3 regions of the Pseudalkalibacillus nanhaiensis genome follow, and region 2 is predicted to be linked to each of the others. Evidence: riboswitches for the same ligand, from Rfam matches in the RefSeq annotation. Region 2 holds a riboswitch; each other region holds the start of a gene.
The links. Region 2 has a riboswitch for cyclic di-GMP ahead of V1497_RS02665 (DUF192 domain-containing protein). Riboswitches for the same ligand answer to the same signal wherever they lie in the genome.
Positions count from the first base shown of each region.

Region 1 (7,157 bases), 750 kb from region 2:
GTTTTCGACTTGATCCCCGCATCATTCAGGAGTCCTTTGACCCTTCCGTATTCATCGGTCTTTTGCGTGAAGTACACCGTTTTCCAACTGTTCTCCTTCAAATATGAGATTAGTTTTCGGAGCATCGTGACCTCCACCCTTCCATTATTGCGAAGCAAACACATTTTCAAATACGGATTTCACTTTAGGCACGACATAGTGGCTGCCTTCTTCAATCGGGACGTCTTCTATCATCATGGAAACGAGAAGGGATGGATCTTCGGTGTTCCATGCGACGAACCAGCCGTTTTCAGTTCCTTTTTCGTCCTTGGATTTCTTCAGCTCAGCCGTACCGGTTTTTCCTGCCAGTTGCAGGTCTTTGATTTTCGCTTCCTTCGCTGTGCCTTGCGGACTCTCGATCACCTGAATGAGATCTTTCGTTATGAGCTCTGCGGTTTCCGCACTGATGACATCCTGTTTCCAGGCTTGTGCTTTTTCATCTTCTTTTAAAAGAACTGGCTTTAACAGCGTTCCTTTCGTAGCAAAAGGTGTGTAGCTCATAGCGAGGTGGAGCGCGCTCATCTCGACTTGACCTTGACCGTATGCGGTGTCGGCAAGCTGGACTTCACTTGCGATGTCTCCCTCATTTGCGATTTGAGACGCTTGGATCGGATACGCGAACGGGATTTTCTCACCGAAACCGAATTGCTCAGCTTCTTGTAAAAACGGGTCTTCCCCGATATCTAGGATGGACATGGCAAAGTAGATGTTATCGGAACGGACGAGTGCTTCCTTCAAGTTTACCTTGGTATCACTGCTTTTTACCCTCGTCACGTAATAGTTGCCCCACGAGTCCTTTTTCCACTGGTTGTTGGCGGGGATCGCTTTTTCCTCAGCAGGATCGATCGCCCCAGTTTTTAACCCGATGGAAGCTGTGATCGGCTTGAACGTTGAACCTGGTGCATAGGTTCTCGTAAACCGGTTCGTGAGCGGCATCAATGGGTCCTCTTGCAGCGCCGTGTATGCACTTAATGAGATCCCGAGAACGAATTGATTCGGGTCGAATGCTGGCGTGCTAACCAACGCTCTAACCTCACCTGTGGTCGGATTGATGGCTGTGGCTGTGCCAGCTTCTTTCAGCATCTGATTGTAGAGAAGCGCTTGGACTGAAATATCGATCGTCAGGTTAATATCCTTACCATCGACAGGTTCTTTTTTCGCGAGCAGGTCCTGGCGCTGTTTGTCTTTGTCGACGATGAAGATTTCCGCACCGATCTCTCCGCGAAGCTCTTCCTCTAAAACGAGCTCAAGTCCTTTTTTACCGATGATATCACTCGCTGTATAGCCTTTGTCTTTTCGTTCCTCAAGCTGTTCCGTTGTAATCGGCCCGGTATAGCCCGTCAAGTGGGCTGCCGCTTCCTTGTATGGATAAACGCGTGCTTTTTTCTTAACAAATTTCGTTCCATTGAGCGGACGGATGGCATCGATTTTCTCCTGGTCGCTTGCGGAAATGGTCACAAGTGGGACATAGGAATCATCTTTTACCCACGATTGGGAAAGCGCTTTGTCGATGCTTTCGATGGAAATGTTGAGAAGCTCTGCAAGCGTCTCTTTCACTTCCTCTTTGTCTTCCTTCATCCAAGCTGGAACGAGTCCGACCTCCTGGACATAACCATTAGCCGCGAGTGGCTCGCCATTAACGTCAAAAATCTCCCCCCGCTTCGGCTTCAAAATCGTCAGCTGAATTTTGTCGTCCCCCTTCATGCCAGGAAAAATCATCGAAGGGTTCCATTTCACCGCCCATTTGTCGGTTTCTTCTCCTTTTTCATAAACAAGGGCGGCCTGATGGTTGATTTCAAGCGGTCCAGCGATTGTTTCCATCTTTGCATTGAAGTCGAATTGAGGGGTATCCTCCTCTTTGTAATCCGTTTCTTCTTCAGGAAGCTTGTATGTAAAATCGAAGTCCTTAACCTGGATATCTTCATAAATGTCGGTATAGCGTGTAACGAACTCCTCTTTGGAAATGGTAGCTTTCGATTTCTCGGACAGATGGTTGTACATTTTTTCAAAATCCTGTTGTTCCCATGCCTTCATATAGCTTTTAAAGGTCGTTTCCGGCTGCGGCTTTTCTGAACAGGCTGCAAGAAGGAGCAGCAGCCCAAATAATAGGATAATTTTACGGTACATATCGGTCTCCTTTACTATTTTGTAGATTTTGGAAGGATTTCTCTCTTGTCGGTTGAAATAAGCAATAAAGAAAAAGGACAATTCGGTGTTCATCATGTCCATATATATGTAGGGTATTGGTTATGCATGTGCATGTGTGGAAGTGTCGTGGTGCGATTAAACGGGAATAGTCATTACAAATGACCTTACGTCTATTATCGAACAGTTTTCCAGAAATTTAAAATATTTCGGTTCCGGAAATTGTAAAAAGGAAGAAGGGGAATGCCCATGAGTGTAAAACACGAAGGAATCGGCGGCTGGTTGATCCTGATCATCATCGGTCTACTGTCTGTCCCTTTCATACGGATGTTTTCTCTCTATCAAAATTACTGGACAGTCTATCACACGCCAGCCTGGAGCTTGCTGACAGAGCCTGGGAATCCGTTATATCACGCTTGGTTCGAGCCCGTCTTCTGGATCAATGTAGCCGTTGATTTTGGGATTATCTTGCTGACCCTCGTTGCGTTATGGCTTTTGTTTACGAAGCATGCGGCATTTCCAAAGTTCATGATCTATTATCTCGTCGGGATTACGGTTTTTGCGATTGCGGACGGCATCATTACGAACTGGATTTTCAGTACGCTCCCGATTACCGCAGACACACTCGCATATATTAAAGGGCAATCCTTCCGCCAGCAAGCCGGTTCAATTATCGTATGTCTGATCTGGATTCCTTACTTGCTGAGGTCCAAACGGGTCAAGGCGACGTTCATCGGTAAACCGAAAGAGCAGCCGTTTGCTCATAACAATTTAACCTTTTAAAGGATTGTAAAAGGAGACTGCTGTTCAGCAGTCTCCTTTCGTTGTGGATGATGCGGATTAATCGTCATCTCCATCTTCGTCTTCATCTTCGTCGTCTTCTTCATCTTCGTCTTTGTCGTCATCTTCTTCGTCATCATGATCTTCATCTTCGTCGTCATCATCGTCTTTGTCTTCATCACGATCGCGCTCTCGGTCTTTTTTCTTTTCACGCTTTTCTTCTTTATCACGGTCTTTCTTTTTTTCTCGCTCTTTTTTACGTTCTTCTCTTTCTTCATCTTCGTCTTCATCGTCATCATCGTGGTCATTTTTGCCTTTTCCACGATTTTCGTTCTTTTTCTCATGCTTTTCGTTCGATTTTTCTCGTTTCTTTTCTTCTTTTTCTTTCTTGTGATGCTCTTTTTTATCAGCTTTTTCTTTATGCTTCTTTACATGATCCTTCTCTTCTTCGTCTTCGTTCTCGTCTTCTTCATCTTCTTTAGCGTCGTCATCCTCTGAAGCTTCTTCTTTTTCTTCATCTTCATCAGACTCTTCTTCTTTTTCCTCTTCGTCTTCGTCTTCTTTTTTATCGTACTTTTCTTCAAGCTTTGCGATTTTCTTGTCTAGCTTAGCAAATGCTTTTTGGATATTTTTCATGAGTGCTTCTTGAGCTTTAGGGTTTTCAACGTTCGCAAGCGCTAGAAGTAGAGCATCGATATTTTTGGAAAGCTTAGATTGAAGCTCATCCATTTCGGACTCTTCTTCATTTTCTTCAGAGGATTCCTCTTCCTTTGAAGATTCTTCTTCTGTTTCAGTCGCTTCTTCGTCTGATTCAGTTGACTCTTCGTCTTCTGTGCCAGATTCCTTACCTTCTTCTTCAGAAGCCTCTTCGTTTTCCTCTGATTTTTCAAGAGCCGCTTCCTGGGCTTCAATCGCTTTTTCAAGTGTTTCCTGTGCTAGTTCTGTTTCACCAGCTGCAAAAAGTGCGTTAGCTTCCGCGATGCGGTTTGATGCGATTTCTGCTAGGATCTTTGCCTCATCATAGTCATTTGACGCTATGGAGAGACGGACATTTTCAATCAATGTTTTTACAAAATAAAAGAAATCTCCAGGTAGAAGAGATGGCTCTTCCTCTTCTTCAGCCTCTTCATCTTCTTCCTCAGTAGACTCTTCCTCTTCAGTTGATTCTTCAGATTCTTCTTCAGTTGATTCTTCTGTTTCACCTTCAGTAGATTCTTCAGATGAACCTTCTTCTGTAGAAGTCTCTTCCTCGTTGGATGTTTCTTCAGTAGTAGATTCCTCAGAATTTTCCTCTGTCGACGTTTCATCAGACAATTCTACAGATGGCGTCGAATCGCTTGTGTTCGCGAATGCAGCTGGAGATGCTCCGAAAATGAGCAAGGATACCGCGCTCATTATTACGACAAAATTCTTGTACATGTCCTTCATCCCTTTCTGTTTTCTGTTTTTAAAAATAAAAAAAGCAGATTACGAGGTTGTTCAGCACTAGCAACCTTGTAATATGCCTTGAGACCCTTTTTGAGGGATCCGTCTTCACTATGTATGACTGGTCCTTAGGCAACTGGCTGACATAGGTGGAATCACCTTTAGTCCCTCTAGCTTTGCGTCACTACCTTTCGATAGCTTTGCCTTTGTCTATATGATTACTTTTAGTATACAATAATTCGACACGATTTTGGTAAGGGAGGAAATACCTGTTTTTTCTGAAAATATCTAGTACTTTTTTCATATGGTGTCAGGCACTTTCAATGAAGCCCGGTGGGAAAGGGATTGTGAGAGGTGTCAGACACTTCCAAAGAAGCTTGGTATGACAGGGGTTAGTGGAAGTGTCTGACACTACTTAAAAGTTTGGTAATGTGTTCGATGTCTTGTGTGCGTAATTCCTCGGATTCTACTAATATTTGAAATACTGTCTCTAATATCGTCAATATATTTTCTTTCTCGGCTTCGCTTCTTTCTTCGTTCAGATACCCTTTTATGAGGGATTCATAGTTGTTGAGCATTTCTTTTCCGCCTTCGATGTCCTCGATTCTTGGAGGGGACCCTTGAAAGTGGGCTAAGGTCAGCTTCAGCAATCCCTCATCATCCTTTTTCAAGCCGTAGATGAGATCTTGGGTATAGACGACCAGTGTTCGATTATGCTGTTTGTTAGTTTCGAGCTGCAGTTCTTGATTTTTGTCATATAAGAAGAGTGAGAGAATCAACAGCCCAAAGATTGCAATCCCCGAAATCGTAGCTTTCAAACGTATCACTCCCTTCGAATAAACTCCTCAATATTTTTGGATAATTATGGTATAGTGACACTCTATCAAAGCTCCCAATACGGAAACAAGCCTAAATTTAAAAAACATAGCCTCTGTTAGCTTTTATTGTTGATACTAAAGGAAATAAGAAGCGTTGACAGCGGAAAGCGCCCGCCTGTAGCTGTTCAAAATCAACAACAACCTTTAACAGAGCCCAAACATAAAAAAAGAGAGCTGCGCGAGGCAGCTCAAATGTGAGGGTGAGGGAGGTAGGTTTTTTATGCCTACTGTTTATAGTTAAGAACCTTCTTCAGATGATTCACCATCTTCGGTGTTTGTTTCCTCTTCAGCAGGTTCTTCACTAGCTGGTTCTTCGTTTCCTGGTTCTTCTTCAGCGTTTCCATTACAAGCAGTAATTAACATGATTGCGAATAGTGCAGAGGCAAGTTTAGCGAGAAATCCTTTTTTCACGTTCATTCACTCTCCTTATAAATCGCAAAGTTTTAACCGGGCTGTATCCGGTTAATTCCAATATAGTCGATTTTTCGTCGGAATTGTTAGAATTTACCGAACGTATAAGGAATCGTTACGCTTTTTACAACTCGCTAACATAGCCTTAATATTTATTTTCTTAAGATCGCGCGTACCGGGCTTGCATCCGCTTCAGCAAGCGCAAGCGGAAGGGCAATGAGCTCATAGACTCCCTCTTCTACCTCATCTAGAACGACACTTTCAAGGATGTGGATGTCATGGTCAAGCAGGCTGTGGTGTGCTGCTAGATCCTTGGAATCCACTTGATCGACCGATGGGACGTCCACGCCGATCAGCTTGATTCCTTTTTCTATTAAAAATGGTGCAAGCTCTGGAGATAGATACGTAATGGAGGATGGAAATTCCGTCCGATCGTTCCAAGACCCTGTCTTTATGAGCAGTCGTTCTACGCCATTCAAATCGTAACCTTCAAGGTCTCTCGGCTGGATGGATTCCCGGTTTTCAAGATGGACGACAAGCGCTTCACCGACATATAGATCAGGCTTGAGATCGAGCATCTTCTTTCCTTCATCATCAAAATGGAACGGTGCGTCAACGTGGGTGCCTGTATGCGTACTTAATGTGAGACTACCGACATTGACGGATCCCGTTTCTTCCTTGGTCCAATTAAGCTTGAACGAAAAAGGGGTATCACCTGGCCAGGTGGGAACCCCTTCTTGAAGTGGTTGAGAAATATCCCAGATTTTCATCTCACAACTCTCCTTTTAGGCTTTCTACTCTTTCTTTTCACCTAACGCGAACATGATTTCCGCTTCACAAGCCACTTCGCCGTCAACAGTTGCAGTCGCCTTTCCTTTACCCATGGATCCACGAACACGTGTCAACTCGACTTCAAGGCGCAATTGATCGCCTGGACGGACTTGTCTTTTGAAACGGCAGCCATCAATACCTGCGAAAAATGCGAGTCGACCGCGGTTTTCTTCCTTTTTCAAAAGAGCAACTGCTCCGACCTGGGCAAGCGCTTCAACAATGAGGACCCCTGGCATGACAGGATATTCAGGGAAATGACCATTGAAGAACTCCTCATTCGCAGATACGTTTTTGATGCCGATTGCACGCTTTCCTTCCTCTACTTCGACAATCTTATCAACTAATAGAAATGGGTATCGGTGTGGAATGATTTCTTTAATTTCGTCAATATTCAACATATGTATCCTCCTATGACTAACTTCTTTTTCCCTATCATAGCATAAATTCACTTTGGAAAATAAATCGCGTCATGGGAGGTGCTCCGGTAGGGCGTGGGTGCTTACAGAAAAGCTTCGGCGAGTTCCTTTCCGGTGATGGATAAGCTGGGGTCATTTTCGACAAATTGCTTGTAGGCGTTATTTTGAGGATAAGGAAAATGAGAGAGGATCGGATACGGATTGACGGATGGCATCCTTCGAAATTGGACGT
Region 1 covers NZ_CP143541.1:3,372,643-3,379,799, forward strand. The annotation lists gene V1497_RS17420 (putative signal transducing protein) at 1-125, opposite strand, end outside; gene V1497_RS17425 (penicillin-binding transpeptidase domain-containing protein) at 145-2,166, opposite strand; gene V1497_RS17430 (DUF2569 family protein) at 2,434-2,967, shown strand; gene V1497_RS17435 (DUF5667 domain-containing protein) at 3,025-4,383, opposite strand; cyclic di-GMP riboswitch class I at 4,518-4,604, opposite strand; gene V1497_RS17440 (hypothetical protein) at 4,782-5,207, opposite strand; gene V1497_RS17445 (hypothetical protein) at 5,505-5,684, opposite strand; gene kynB (arylformamidase) at 5,831-6,448, opposite strand; gene fabZ (3-hydroxyacyl-ACP dehydratase FabZ) at 6,473-6,907, opposite strand; gene V1497_RS17460 (transposase) at 7,009-7,157, opposite strand, start outside.
Region 1: another riboswitch for cyclic di-GMP. It lies ahead of V1497_RS17435 (DUF5667 domain-containing protein); the one in region 2 lies ahead of V1497_RS02665 (DUF192 domain-containing protein).

Region 2 (7,157 bases):
GCAAGGAGCACCATCGTTTCAAGTCGGGAGATCATGTCCCGCGGACTGTTCGAGTGTCCGGTAGCAAGTGATCCATCATGCCCCGTGTTCATCGCCTGAAGCATATCCAATGCCTCCGCTCCACGTACCTCACCAATGACAATCCGGTCTGGTCTCATCCGAAGGGAGTTCCGGACAAGATCCCTGATCGTAATCGCACCCTTCCCTTCGATATTCGGCGGGCGGGATTCGAGTGATATGACATGAGGCTGGCTAAGCTGCAATTCGGCAGCATCTTCAATCGTAACGATCCGCTCATCCTCGAAAATGAAGGAGGAGAGGACGTTCAAAGTCGTGGTCTTACCTGAACCTGTCCCACCGGAGACGAATATGTTCAAACGGGCTTTAACACAAGCTTCAATAAAAACAGCCATTTCCTCCGTTAATGTGCCGAAGCCGATCAGATCCTCAATCTTAAAAGGATCTTTAGAGAATTTCCGAATTGTAATCGTCGGTCCATTCAAAGCAAGGGGGGGAATGATCGCGTTGACACGAGACCCATCCGGTAATCGAGCATCGACCATCGGCGAGCTTTCGTCAATCCGTCTGCCGATCGGGGAGACGATTTTCTCGATGATGTTCATGACGTGATCATCATCTCGAAAACGGACTCCGGACATCATCAGCTTGCCTTTACGTTCGATGTACACCATATCAGGTCCATTGACCATCACTTCCGTCACTTCAGGATCCATGAGAAGCGGATTGATCGGGCCGAAGCCGGTCAAATCATGGATAAGCTCCTCTATGACCTTCTTACGATCAATGGCCCCTCGAAACCGCTCGTCCCCTTTAATGATATCGATCGCCATCGGATCCAATTGAGAGATGATTTCGTCCAAGTCTTCCTTATCTTTCATATCTTCCAATATCTTTTTATGTAATAGATTCTTCAATTCAAGGTGTTTATTGAACTTCTCTTGTTCCTTTTCAGTATGTGGCTCGGATTCAACAGGCTTCTTCTTCGGCCGGAAATTCGTCAGGATATCGTCCTTGCTGGCTGTTTCGTCCTTTGGATTTTCAGGTAAACTCGTTTGTTGCTTTTCCTGATTTTTCGCATTGACCTTCTCGAGTAAACTCATTTCATTCGTCCCTCCTAACTACGTTTTGACCTTTGGAATAATTTCGAAAGGAATGATGGCTGTTCAGATTCAAAGACTTTAATATTTCGCCTGGACGTTAATTGTTCTGCCATCTTGTATATGGATTTTGCAAGCTCAGTCTTGCCCTGATTGACGACAAATGGAATTCCTATGTTGAGAGATTGGGAGGCGACTTGAAAATCATTCGGGATGAAATGCGGTTCAAAATCGCCAAGGATCTCAGGGACATCGGATGCTTTGATGACACTATCCATTGTGGACCGATTGATGAGTGTGGTCACTTTCCTTCTTAAATCGAGTGTTTCAAGCGTCTCAAGCATAAGCTTTGTGTTCTTGAGTGTAGCCATTTCCAGATTCGTCAGCATAAGAATCTGATCCGCTTTTTCAATCAAGGGAAGCGTCTGTTCATGGAGACCGACCCCTGTGTCGACGATGACATAATCAAATTGGGTAAGCATCAAATCCAAAACCCTATGGATATGCTCTTTTGTAACAAGCTCGGCATACTCGGGACGATCGGGAGCGACAAGGACCTTCACCCCGCTTTCATGCGAGCTTAGATAACTGGGGAGGGTTACTTCATCCAAGTCATCGATATCCTCCATCACATTCTTCATCGTGAATGAAGCATGCAAATCCATTGCTAACCCGACATCACCGAACATGTAATCGCCATCCACAATGGCGATTTTCATATTCTTCTTACATAAAGCAACGGCTAAGTTGACCGTCATAATTGTACGGCCAACTCCACCTTTTGCACTCGCTATGCAAATCATTTCTCCCCGTCGATCGGTTTCCTTGGTCTCATGTTGTTCGAGCCTACTTGTCATCGGAATCCGCCTCCTCTTTAGACTGGACGCGAGTCCGTAGTGCAATATGGACCGTTCCCGATTCCATGGCATTCACAAGCTCGACTGCTTGATGCGGCTGCACTTCGACTGTTGCGGAGGTATATTCGACATAAGGCTCACCCTCCGTCGTTTCGATCATTCTTCTTCCAACAGCGAGAATCCTTACATTTTCGACCGCAAATTCCGTTTCGATTTTTTCGCCATTTTTCTTTGTTGCAATGACATCGACTTGGTCATCTGGCTCGATGAGATTTGAGACGGATTGTGGGAAGTTCAAACCGATGGAAACGGCTCGGTACCCGTCTCTGATTTTCCGTGAGACGAACAGTGTCTCTTCCTTTCCATTTTGCAGATGGTGGGAGAGGACCGGTTCCCCACTTGCTAGATCAGCAGTTGAATACTGATTGATAGCAAGCTTGATATCTGTCACGGCGTTTTCATGAACCCCTTCTTCGGGTAACAACCTGATTTCCAGCATGTCCTCTGTAATCGCCGTATTCCGCTCGATCTCCTGAGCTGCGACAACAACCTCCATTTTCGTTTTCGTGGCAACTGTTTCAGCATTGAATTGTTTCATATAATCGAAGAATAAGAACGTTGTTATCAAACCCATCACAATTGCCAATGTCAATACAAGTTTTGACCTCACCCTGTTCACCTACTCTGTTAATCTGATTGCATAAGCGCCATTATTCTCAAGTGATTCATCTACAAATCCCGTCCCAGCCCTACGGATGAACATGCCTGATATTTCAGTACTTTTCTTATCCATCGGTTCATTGAGATAGAAATAGGCGAATCCAGTCACCTTGATGGATTTCATCTGATTTTGATCTGCATCATACGGGGTATACACGGGTACGAGCAAGATTCGTTCACAGCTACGCGGGTTCGCTCCTGCCTTCATTTCTTCTTCTGATATCGTACAAGCATTCACCAATTCGTTGACGACCGACCTTGTTTTCCCAGCAATATTACCAGTCTGGGTATCAATAATATCACCGATCTTTATGGAGGATTGATACCCGTTTCTCAGGTTCTCTTCATAAGTCTTCGCGCCTGTTCCCCCTAGGGCAAGAATGCCGAAAACACCTGATTCATTCTCATGAGGACCCACCTTCAATTTGTATTCCTTGTAAAATTCTAGCGGGACCGAATCATCGATGCCTAAAGGCGCCGCTCCAACAGCTTCCCCCATTTCCTTGATTTCAGCTGCAGCCTCCACTTCAACCGGGGTGGTATCGACACCGAATAACGCTGAGAAGAATAATGGGACATTTTTGTGGAGGTTTACTCTTACTTCATCTCCCATTTTGATCGTCATCGTTTCGAGACTTTCCCCTTCATCATGATCCGTAAGAATCGACTGCACAACTTGGCGTACTTCATTCTCAGTTGTGGTCAATTCTTGTGCCCCTGACAGCACTGCAGCATTGGCCACCTTTTGCAGATGACTTTTCGTCATATACAAGGAACCACCGTCAATGACCAGTCCAAGGATTGCCAGTAATGCAACCATTGCTAATCCAATCATGACGATGGCACTTCCTTTTTCTTCACTTAAACGATGAACACGTCCGTACATGAGACCGTCTCCTTATCACTCTACTCGAATTGTCGACTCGGTTTTCACCCGTACGGGGGAAGGCAAAACTTTTGAAATGAAAGGGGTAACGTATTCAAGTGGATAAACAAGCGTGACTTGTAAATAATCACCCGAACGTCTCGTTGTATCCCCTGGAGTAATGGATACTTCCAAAAGGTCAGGGTCACCGACATGGATGTAATCACGTGCAAACTCTGTTATGGCAGCATCATCCCGCCCTAAGCCACCTAATCGCACCGTTTCCTGTGTCGCAAGTTGAAGATGCATGTAGGTATACATGATGCGTCCGATATCGAAAATCCCCATCAATAGGAGTAAAAGCACGGGAAGCGCCAGCGCCATTTCAACGAGAGATTGTCCTTTCTCATTCTTGATCATAAAATCCAAGCCTTTCCGATCAAACTGATGACTGCGCCCCCAGCAATCGCCACGCCATATGGATACGTCTTTTTCATCGATTCCTTTGTAAGAGCGAACGGTACATAGACGCCGTTTTTCCGCACGAATAAGCAATACACATAATACTTGAAACGTTTAAACGCTCCCCCGCTGAAAATTAGGATGAAAAGGGCAAGAACGCCACCAATCAATGCCATGTAAATGGATGTATGCAAAACGAACATTGGTCCTTTGGCAGCCCCGATCAACGCAAGCAGCTTCACATCCCCTGCTCCCATCCCTCCTAAAAAGTAGGGAATCAGTAAGATTGAGAAGCCGACTAAAAATCCAAGTAATGAAAAGCCTAAGCCTGATAAACCGTCAAAGAAAATATGTAAGAGGATGGAAAGAAGGAGTGCAGGAAAAATAACTTTATTATATATGAGTCGACTTTTCAGGTCCGTTATGACACAAATAGCTAATACGATTAAAAGGATGACATTGAAGACCAACCCGCATTACCTCCTTCCCCTTGAAAATACGAGGCTGACTCAGAAGTACACCCCCTGAATCAGCCTTCTAGATTTATTTCTGCTTAACCACCCGTAGATCCTGATGATGTTCCACCATTCTCACGATTGATGACCATATCCTTTACTGTGTCAAACATCGAGACGATTTCATCACGTAACAATGCAAGTGCACCAACTGCCGCTACAGCAATGACACCTAATACCAAGCCGTACTCAGTCATCCCTTGACCTTGCTCTTCAACGATAAGTCCTTTAACTTTTTCCATCATGATACTCGCTCCTTTGTTTTTTGAATTTGGACAGCTTGTCCGATTTCAGTATTCGTCCTTTGGATCGTACCTGCAGGCAACTCGATGACGGAATGGGTCCCCTTGTAATGCTTTCCAATCGTTTTAGGAGGGACGCTGCAGTCGACTGCGATGATTTGATTTGCCTGATTCAAGTACAGGATGTCAATCTCATAGTTCATGAAATACGTATGGATCGAACGGCAGGGTCGAATATGAACCGCATAACCTTCCGAAAAATAAGAAGTAAACATGAGGCCTTTCAAACGTTTAAAGAATGAGTAAGCTGGAATAACGGTATGGGCGATGCTTTTTCCGGTTGAAAGGTTAATCAGTTCCAACATGACACCTCCTTTTTCAACAAAAAATACCCTGCCTTTACCGAAAGGAGGGTACAATTAAAGAACGACCATGCCCCGGATCTTTCGGTAACTGGCTGGCTTAGTGCATTGAATCGTGCACCTTAGCCCCTTTAGCTTTGCGCCGCTGGCTTTCACCAGGTTTGCCTTTATCGAGATTCAGCAAAGATTGTCGTTGAATCCGATATCTTGTAGTTCCATCATACGTAATACAAGAGTATTAGACATCAGTCGTTATTATTATATTTTTCTGAATATTTAGTGAATAATTGGAACTATCGCATTAAAAATAATGGGTCCATAGCCTTTGCGTGTTAAAGGTTTTAAGTTAAAATTTTAAACGTTTCAGGGACCTTCGGCTTATTAAAGTCCTATTTATTCAACTTCAAGTTAAACTTTCTCAGAGCCAAGCCGATAATCAATCTGATATCAGGCACTAAGACACCCCCATATACAGAATAAAGGTCCAAAGACCCATTACCAGCGACCTTTCATCAGATATATTTTTCCATTTTACCGTGACTAAATTGGGTTATGGTAATCCGATCAAGCATCAAAAACCATACAAAAAAACGTTCCTAGTCCATTCGGATGCTGGAACGTTTTACTACCCTTGGTGAGGCATCCCTTATAGGAAAAGCTTCATCAACAGTTCATCATAATAATAGTGATTGACCTTGAGGGATTGTTTATCTACCCCGTAAGATTCAAAGCCTAGCTTTTCATACGTCCGGATTGCGGATCGATTCTCAGTCATGACCGTCAATTGGATTTGTTCGAGACCTTCTACCTTTTTTGACTCCTCGACAAGGTATTCCATCAGCTTGAAGCCGATCCCATTCCGTTGGACATGAGGTGTGACATATACACCGAAAATCTCACCTTTATGTTTCGTCTTTCTTTTGGAATGCTGGACAAAGGTTCCAATTCCAACGAGTTCTCTTCCATAATAGGCCCCTGCAGTGAATAGGGTATATGGTTGCTTATGATCCAAGCGCTTGCTGACATCTTCAATCGAACGGTCAGCCTCCTCGTCATAGGAGGAAGCGAACGCCTCCGGAAATTCTTTCAACCCTTCTACGCGGATCCGCTGGTATTCTGATGCATCTTCTGGTCTGAGTTTCCGAATTTCGATCATGCCAGTTTCTCCTCTCTATTCGTTAATGGTCACCGCCGTTCCATATGCAACAATCTCGGATGCACTTGCCATCACTGACGAGGTTTGCAATCGACATGCTACGATTGCATTTGCGCCTTTCGCTTTTGCATCCTCTACCATTCTGGAAATTGCAATTTTTCTTGCCTTCTCCATCATTTCGTTATATTCCTGGATTTCTCCTCCAACAATCGTCTTTAAGCTTGCAAGAATATCCTTACCGACATGCTTGGATTGGATCGTACTCCCCTTCACAAACCCTTTTAACTCTAAAATCTCTTTACCTGGTACAGCATCAGTAGTCACGATAATCATTGTCCTTCTCCTCCTCTTTTTCTTTGATTCGTTCCACAATCAACAATACGAACAACCCCACAATGGTTAGACCATATACAATGAACAGGAAAATGGATACCCAGAAGTTAATGAAAAGAAAAACGATGGCAGCCCCTTGAGAAATGACAGTCAGTAATAAGACGAAGCTTTTATATTTCCCCATCCAATCCCTCCAATCAAAAACGACTTATAAGATAAAACGATTGATACGTGAACGGACTTCTGAAGGTAATGGTTGATTAGCAGCCCGAGAAAGAAGTTCAGGTTGATCAATTCCATTTGTTAACCAGTAAGATTCGATAAGATCAGCTTTTCTTCCTTTATTCGGAATCAATTGATAAAGCACATACCAATCTTCAAGGGAGGTGTATGGGATCACTCTTCCATCCTTTCTTACAGATTCCATGGTTGCGTGTTCGTCTAAAAGGAAGGTATAGATTCCTTGATCGTGTTCAATAGCGAATCCACTCATGAAATCAATGGATGTATCGTCCTTGATATATGTT
Region 2 covers NZ_CP143541.1:496,431-503,587, reverse strand. The annotation lists gene V1497_RS02700 (CpaF family protein) at 1-1,121, opposite strand, end outside; gene V1497_RS02695 (AAA family ATPase) at 1,136-1,975, opposite strand; gene cpaB (Flp pilus assembly protein CpaB) at 1,965-2,645, opposite strand; gene V1497_RS02685 (pilus assembly protein TadG-related protein) at 2,655-3,581, opposite strand; gene V1497_RS02680 (TadE/TadG family type IV pilus assembly protein) at 3,597-3,980, opposite strand; gene V1497_RS02675 (prepilin peptidase) at 3,977-4,492, opposite strand; gene V1497_RS02670 (Flp family type IVb pilin) at 4,576-4,782, opposite strand; gene V1497_RS02665 (DUF192 domain-containing protein) at 4,779-5,144, opposite strand; cyclic di-GMP riboswitch class I at 5,225-5,317, opposite strand; gene V1497_RS02660 (GNAT family N-acetyltransferase) at 5,788-6,297, opposite strand; gene V1497_RS02655 (YbjQ family protein) at 6,313-6,630, opposite strand; gene V1497_RS02650 (hypothetical protein) at 6,611-6,814, opposite strand; gene V1497_RS02645 (hypothetical protein) at 6,839-7,157, opposite strand, start outside.

Region 3 (7,157 bases), 1.3 Mb from region 2:
TGGATTGATAGGTGAGGATCCTCAAGGTCTTCCGAATAACCTGATTCCATATATCACTCAAGTCTGCGTCGGGAAACTTCCGTATTTGAACATCTATGGGAATGATTACGATACACATGATGGTACAGGGGTAAGAGATTATATCCATGTTTGTGATCTAGCTCGAGGTCACGTGTTAGCACTAAAGGACTTGTATAACAAGAGAGGCGTTTCAACTTATAACTTAGGTACTGGAAGAGGATATAGTGTCATGGAAATCGTTGAAACCTTTGAACGGATTACCGGAAATCGGATTCCATATCGATTCACGGAAAGAAGACCTGGAGATATACACGTTTGTCTTGCCGATCCGAATAAAGCAGCGCTTGAATTAGGCTGGCAAGCAGAAAAAGATTTGACGGAGATGTGCAAGGATACATGGAAATGGCAGAAAAACAATCCTGATGGTTATTCCACCGCAAAGAAAGTAGTCGTTACAAGCTGATTTGTCCCGCTATGTTCGTTATTAAGAATTAAAAAGCACGCCACTATATCGAAGAGGGTGATTGTATGATCCGTAAATTGAATGGGGAGCTTATTTCGTATATCCATAATCGAAAAGTGAGTTTAACGCACATTGAAGAGGATATCGGCTTGTTGAAAATCGACAATCAAACCGTGGGGAAATGTCCATTTTCATATACGAAATCGGAGATTGAAAAGGTAGAACAGATGGCAAAAACCAGAAGGGTATACATTGAAGACGATGAGGTCTTATATAAAGATTTGTCAGTTGGAACGTTAATTGACTACAAAGGGTAGGTTTGAATATTAAAAATGAAGCATTGCGAGTCTTCAATATGACTTGCAATGCTTCATTTTGTTTCTTGTTTCTTTTTCCACTTGTTAAATTCCAAAAAGTCTTTGAAATCATCTTTTGATATTCCGGATGCCATCGCTTCATGAACAAGATCGAGCCATTCATCGTCGAGCGATTCATCATCGTTTGTTTTTGCAGGTTCGTCTAACAAAGCTTCCAATGGAACATGTAGAACTTTCGAAACCTTCTCCAGGAACTGTATGGAAGGGTTTGATTGAATATTACGTTCAATGGAACTTAGATATGATTTGGCTATTCCAGCTTTCTCAGCTAGTTCGGTTAAAGATAAGCCATTTCGATTTCTGTAATATTTTAATCGGTCTCCTATCATAATTAACTCCTTAAATCCTTTATTACTACTCACAAACCATTATATCATATTTATGTACCATAAGGTTAAGCAACTAACTTTTATTACTTACTTGACCTGTTGAAAGAGTCTTTATGAATGATCGGACTTCAGCTACCGTAAATCCTTGGCGTTTCGCTTCCTTAATTAAATTTACCCATTGCATGTCCAGGTTGTCAGATTGACTTCTCTCACTCATTAGAGATTCCCTCCTTCGAACACTCTCCCTCATGGTAGTCCAGCCCTCATAGTATAAGAACCTTAGATCTGTGACTTTGCGTCCCCGCTTTTCAACGGGTTTGCCGTTTAACAGAGAGGTTGTCCGGATTTTATCTTATTACTATGATATGACAGAGATGATACAAAAGTTGTAGTTCCGCGTAAGAAAAAACTTCTATTTTTGTCGAATGGACATAGAACATCCGACAAAATGCCCTGTTAATTCCCTTTAACTACCTTTTACTTCCCCTTTAGTCGTAATGTTAAAACCTTTATTTTCCAATCGAGCAACCTATTATTTTCGAATCTTTTGTATTTGCGTGGTCTGCTTTACAAAAGGAATGATACTCGTTATAATAAAATTCCTGCATTGTTAGTGACACGTTTATGTCTTAAACCGATGTCATGACATAGGGAACCCTAGATCTCAATCTGGACGTCATGCCGTTATTCGGAAGACGAAAGGATTGATGCGGGTACCCACCTGCCAATAGTGGGTTTATGAGTCATGAAGTGTCACGGCAAGTGCGGGATACATATAACATTTACAAAGTGAGCCGGCTTCTATCAGAATTACATGGAGGCTGGCTCTTCTTATTTGTAGGATATGATACAATTGGATTGGGTATGTCCATTGCAAAGGGGATTTTATGATGAAAAATCGATTTATAATTATAGATGGATTCAATTTGTTGAGCAGATGTTATTTTGCAACGAGCTATGGTCGAGAGGACCATGAATTAACGACGAACAGCGCAGGGCTATATACGAATGCACTACGGGTGAAGATTCAGAAGCTGCTTAATCTCATTGAGGAGTATGAGCCTTCTCATTTTGCGATTGCATGGGATGTGAAGCGGGAAGAAACCCTTCGCCGACAGCGATATGCAGATTATAAGGATACAAGGAATGAACTTCCTGAACCATTGATCCAACAATATAATACAGTCACAGAAGTATTTGACATCATCGGCATTCCGCAGCTCACGATCAGCCCTTATGAAGCGGATGATATTATGGGAACCTTATCAAGGCGGTGGTCGGAGGAAATGGATGGCGATTGCTTCATCTACAGCAACGATCGCGACCTACTTCAACTACTGACCGATAAAGTATCACAAATCATTGCAAAGAAAAAAGAAGAAAATCCATATACACTCAAACATTTTACTGATGAATATGGCATCCAGCCTAACCAGTGGATTGATGTGAAGGCATTACTTGGAGATAAAAGTGATAATATCCCTGGTGTCCATGGTGTTGGTGAAAAAGCTGCATTACCGATGATCCAACAATATGGATCTGTTGAAGCGATTTATGAAGAAGAAGAATTGGACCCGATTTTCAAGAGATACAGGAAGCAGATTGAGGCAGGCCGTGATATGGCGATACTAAGTAAAGAACTTGTCACAATTGATACGCAAATCCCATTATTGAATGAAACACCTTGGGATGGATTTGCGATGAGGCTGGATCGAGAAAAATTGAAACAGGAAGTGGATCGTCTCGAATTACGGATCAGAATGTAGAAAAGATAAAAGAGCTGACTAAAAAGTATGGTAAAACGTCCTTTTTAGTCAGCTCTAATTTTTGTAATCATATAAGAATAGGCCAGACCATAAGGTCCACCTCATTCTTTATTCAGATGAATCGCTTCACGAGCCAGTTTATCAGCGTTTTTATTTTGGGAGCTCGGAATCCATTTTATAAAAAAGAGATCCAGTTCATCTTTCAGGACGAGGACCTGTTGAAGTAATGGCTGATAAAGATTTTTCTTCACGTATTCTTTTTCGACTGCTTGTTCCACGAGCTGTGAATCTGTTCGGAAAGACACGATTTGATAGCCATTTTCAATACATATTTTCAATGCATGGATAAGTGCGTGATATTCCGCTTCATGGTTGGTCATTCTTCCCAAAGGGATGGAAAAAGATTTTGCACCCTCCGGTGTCCCTTTTATGAAAATTCCGGCGCCTGATGGACCTGGATTTCCTGAGCTTGCACCATCTACATAAACATCAATCATACAATCACCTGTTATTATTGATAAGGTTTATTTTAACATACAAGTTGGGAATAGCTACTACCGTATCTGAATGTAGACCGTTCACGGTCTGTTTGTTTTTGATCTGTACGAAGTTTTTTAAAAGAGGATGATCTTTATAGGAAATGATTCTCGTCATCCTCTTTATAAAAAGGAGGTTCACGCGATGAGGCTGGAGAATAGTAGAGTGATGGCATTGGTTGAAAACGATTTTGAAGACCTTGAGCTATGGTACCCCGTATTGCGGTTACGTGAGGAGGGGGTGACCGTCCATATTGTCGGTGCCGAAGAGAACAAAGAATATAAAGGGAAATACGGCGTTCCGGCAGTAGCCGACTACAGTTATGAAGACGTAAACTATTATGAGTACGATGGCATTCTTGTCCCAGGTGGTTGGGCTCCAGACAAACTTCGTCGAGATAAAAAAGTCATTGAAATCGTACAATATATGAATGACCAGAAACGAACAATCGGGCAGATCTGTCATGCAGGCTGGGTATTGATCTCAGCGAATATCCTGAAAGACAAAGTGGTGACGAGTACGCCAGGAATAAAAGATGATATGAAAAATGCAGGTGCAATCTGGCGAGATGAAGCCGTGACGGTCGATGGACATATCGTTTCCAGCCGCCGGCCACCGGATTTACCGGATTATACGCGGGAGCTCATCAAGGTGCTAGAAGAAAACAACCGAGATTAACCACTCCTTCGCGGGTGGTTTTCTCTTTTATTCGTGGTATATGGTTTCTTTTTATCAATAAAATAAAACTAGAAAAGGCATACTGAAAGTAAATGAACACACAGGAGTGAGACAAGTGGAAAGAAGGGTTGTGACAGAAGAAATTGAATGGACATTAAAGACGTATTGCAGGGATTGTTTTGTATGTGAAGCGTTTAAAAAGGACTATGGGAAGAATTACGCGCAAAGCTTTTGCAACCGAGATTGTTCAATCGGTAAAAGACTTCAGATGCTTGGGGAATCATTATCCTCGAAAAGAGTAGAAGGATAACGGATTTTCTGTTACTTTTGCTCCACATCCTCGCATTTATGGTAAAATAAACGTATCATTTTCAGATAGAGGGTAGGGCAAAAGATATATGCATCATAACTCGACAGGAGAATTCATCCAGTTTCTGAGTAGCAAAGGCTTCCACCTAAGCGATGATGACATCGCGTTCATCTATTTTGGGAAAAAGTATACGGATGCACCAGATGAGCTGGTCAACGTTGCGATTGAAACGACGTTGAAGGTACAAGTCTCATTTGATGGAAGCTATTACATCGCTTTGTTAGAGGCGATGAAACAATCGGGTGCTCAAACTCAATATGAAGCGAAACGATTTGTGCGTAGGGAAGAGATCGTTCCGAATACATAAGAAGAACAGCATGAAGGCTATGCTGTTTTTTACATTTTTAAGCCAAAGATCTTTAAGGGGTTGAGAATAGATGCTCGAATCGATTGAAACGTTTGTAAAGGGAAGGATGCAGGGGGATTCAACGGGCCACGATTGGTTTCACGTAGACAGAGTTCGGAAGTTAGCCCTGCATATCGGGGAAATAGAAAGAGCCGATTTGATGATTTGTGAGACGGCTGCACTGGTCCACGATCTAATTGATGATAAGCTCATTTCCGATGAAGGGGCTGCTTTGGATGAAGTCGTTCAATTACTTCGGAATAATGGAATGAACTCAGATGATTTGGACCATGTTGTAGAAATCATCACGACAATGTCGTTTAGCAGTAACAGTGGAGCAGGGATGAGCACACTTGAAGGGAAGGTCGTCCAGGATGCCGATCGATTGGATGCTTTAGGTGCAATCGGAATCGCAAGAACATTTATGTTTGCGGGCGCAAAAAGTGAGGCGATGTACAATCCGGAAATTGAAGCTCGAACTGGAACGATGTCCAAAGATGAGTATCGTGAAGGGGAAAGTACCGCCATAAACCATTTCTATGAGAAATTATTCAAGCTAAAGGATTTGATGAATACAGAAGAAGGCAGACGAATAGCAGACAATCGTCATCGCAATATGGAACGGTTCGTAGACCAATTCGTAACAGAGTGGGACGGAAAGGATGTCGAATGAATAAGAGGATGACCACCAGATCATCCTCTTCCATACATTCTTATTCAGCTGGACGCGGTCCCGCATCCATGTCGGAGTTTTCTTCTGTCATGACAGGTTGAACAGTTACGTCCTCATATACACGAACTTGACACGATAGACGAAGACCCTCTTGAATCCCCTTTTTAGAAAAGGCTTCTTGCTCAATGTCAGTCAGTTCTCCGAAGTCACCGTTCTCAACTTCGACTCGGCAAGTGGTACATTTCGCTTTTCCCCCGCAACGGTGGAGGATGTTGATTCCATTGTCTTCAAGAGCAAGGACGAGCTTTTTTCCTTCTTCTACTTCAAATGTTCCATGGTCTGGTACCGTAACTTTTGGCATGATCTTCCTCCTTTAGAGATTGATTCCTGTTTATTATACTATACCATTACCTGAACCATACAACGCTAAACCAGTGAAAGGAAAGATGACTGATGGAAAAAACACTTGATCATATCGGTATTGCAGTCCGTGATTTAGATGAAGCGCTCGAGTTTTATATTGAAATACTTGGAGGTGAGCTTGAGCATCGCTATACAAGTGAAACCCCAGGTGTTGAAGTACATGTGGCAGCGGTAAATGTGAATGGGGATCTGATTGAACTCCTACAACCTACTTCCCACTCATCACCTGTCGCTCGGTTCATCCGGCAAAAAGGAAAAGGGGTCCACCATATCGCATACCGGGTCCCAGACCTGCCTAAAGCCATTGAAGAAAGCCGAAAACAAGGAATCCGTTTTCTTGAAGATACGTATCGAACGAATCAATTAGGCAGAAGACTCATCTACCTGAATCCTGCCTCCACCCAAGGAACCATTATCGAATTTTGCGATTATCCGAAGCGATGATTCTGCTATAATGGGGAAGAATAGAAAGACAAAGCATGCAAAGGAAGTTGAATAGATGAACACTTTAGAAGTCGGAAACATTGTAAATTTGATTGTAGCCCGAAAGACAGAGCTTGGTTATATGCTCACGAATGCAAAACGAGAGGAAGTATTTCTCCATCATTCTGAAACGAATAAAGAGCTTGAGGAAAATGAAAAGGTCCAGGTATTCCTTTATCACGATCACGAAGGTCGGCTAGCTGCAACGACTACGATGCCATTCATTGATATGAACAGTATTGCATGGCTTGAAGTTGTTGGGGTCCAGCCGAAGTTAGGCGTCTTTATGGATATCGGAATCAAAAAGGACGTTCTTTTGTCTAAGGACGACCTCCCGAAGGGCCGGACTTTATGGCCGAAGGAAGGTGACAAGCTGTATTGCGGGCTAAGAACCGATAAAAACGGTCGACTGTTTGCGGATCTTGCTACGTATGAGGAAATTGAAACCCTTTCTGAGCCTGCGCCTGAAAGTTTGCGAAATCAGTACATAACAGGATATGTGTATCGATTCAACGAAAATGGCGCGCTCCTTTTCACAGATGATCGATATATTGCTTTTTTACATGAAGACGAAGGGGATAAGCCTCTTCGGATCGGACAGCGTCTTCAGGTGCGTGTAACGTTTATTCGAGAGGATGGCCGGGTCAATGTATCCTTGAAAGCCCCGAAGGAAATTGCGTATGAGGAAGAT
Region 3 covers NZ_CP143541.1:1,800,160-1,807,316, forward strand. The annotation lists gene galE (UDP-glucose 4-epimerase GalE) at 1-484, shown strand, start outside; gene V1497_RS09285 (hypothetical protein) at 550-801, shown strand; gene V1497_RS09290 (helix-turn-helix domain-containing protein) at 855-1,190, opposite strand; gene V1497_RS09295 (anti-repressor SinI family protein) at 1,264-1,407, opposite strand; cyclic di-GMP riboswitch class I at 1,438-1,522, opposite strand; RNA gene ssrS (6S RNA) at 1,787-1,965, shown strand; gene V1497_RS09305 (5'-3' exonuclease) at 2,081-2,956, shown strand; gene V1497_RS09310 (reverse transcriptase-like protein) at 3,058-3,453, opposite strand; gene V1497_RS09315 (type 1 glutamine amidotransferase domain-containing protein) at 3,638-4,171, shown strand; gene V1497_RS09320 (zinc-finger domain-containing protein) at 4,287-4,481, shown strand; gene V1497_RS09325 (DUF6123 family protein) at 4,570-4,848, shown strand; gene V1497_RS09330 (HD domain-containing protein) at 4,919-5,560, shown strand; gene V1497_RS09335 (2Fe-2S iron-sulfur cluster-binding protein) at 5,601-5,921, opposite strand; gene V1497_RS09340 (VOC family protein) at 6,014-6,427, shown strand; gene V1497_RS09345 (S1 RNA-binding domain-containing protein) at 6,483-7,157, shown strand, end outside.
Region 3: another riboswitch for cyclic di-GMP. It lies ahead of V1497_RS09295 (anti-repressor SinI family protein); the one in region 2 lies ahead of V1497_RS02665 (DUF192 domain-containing protein).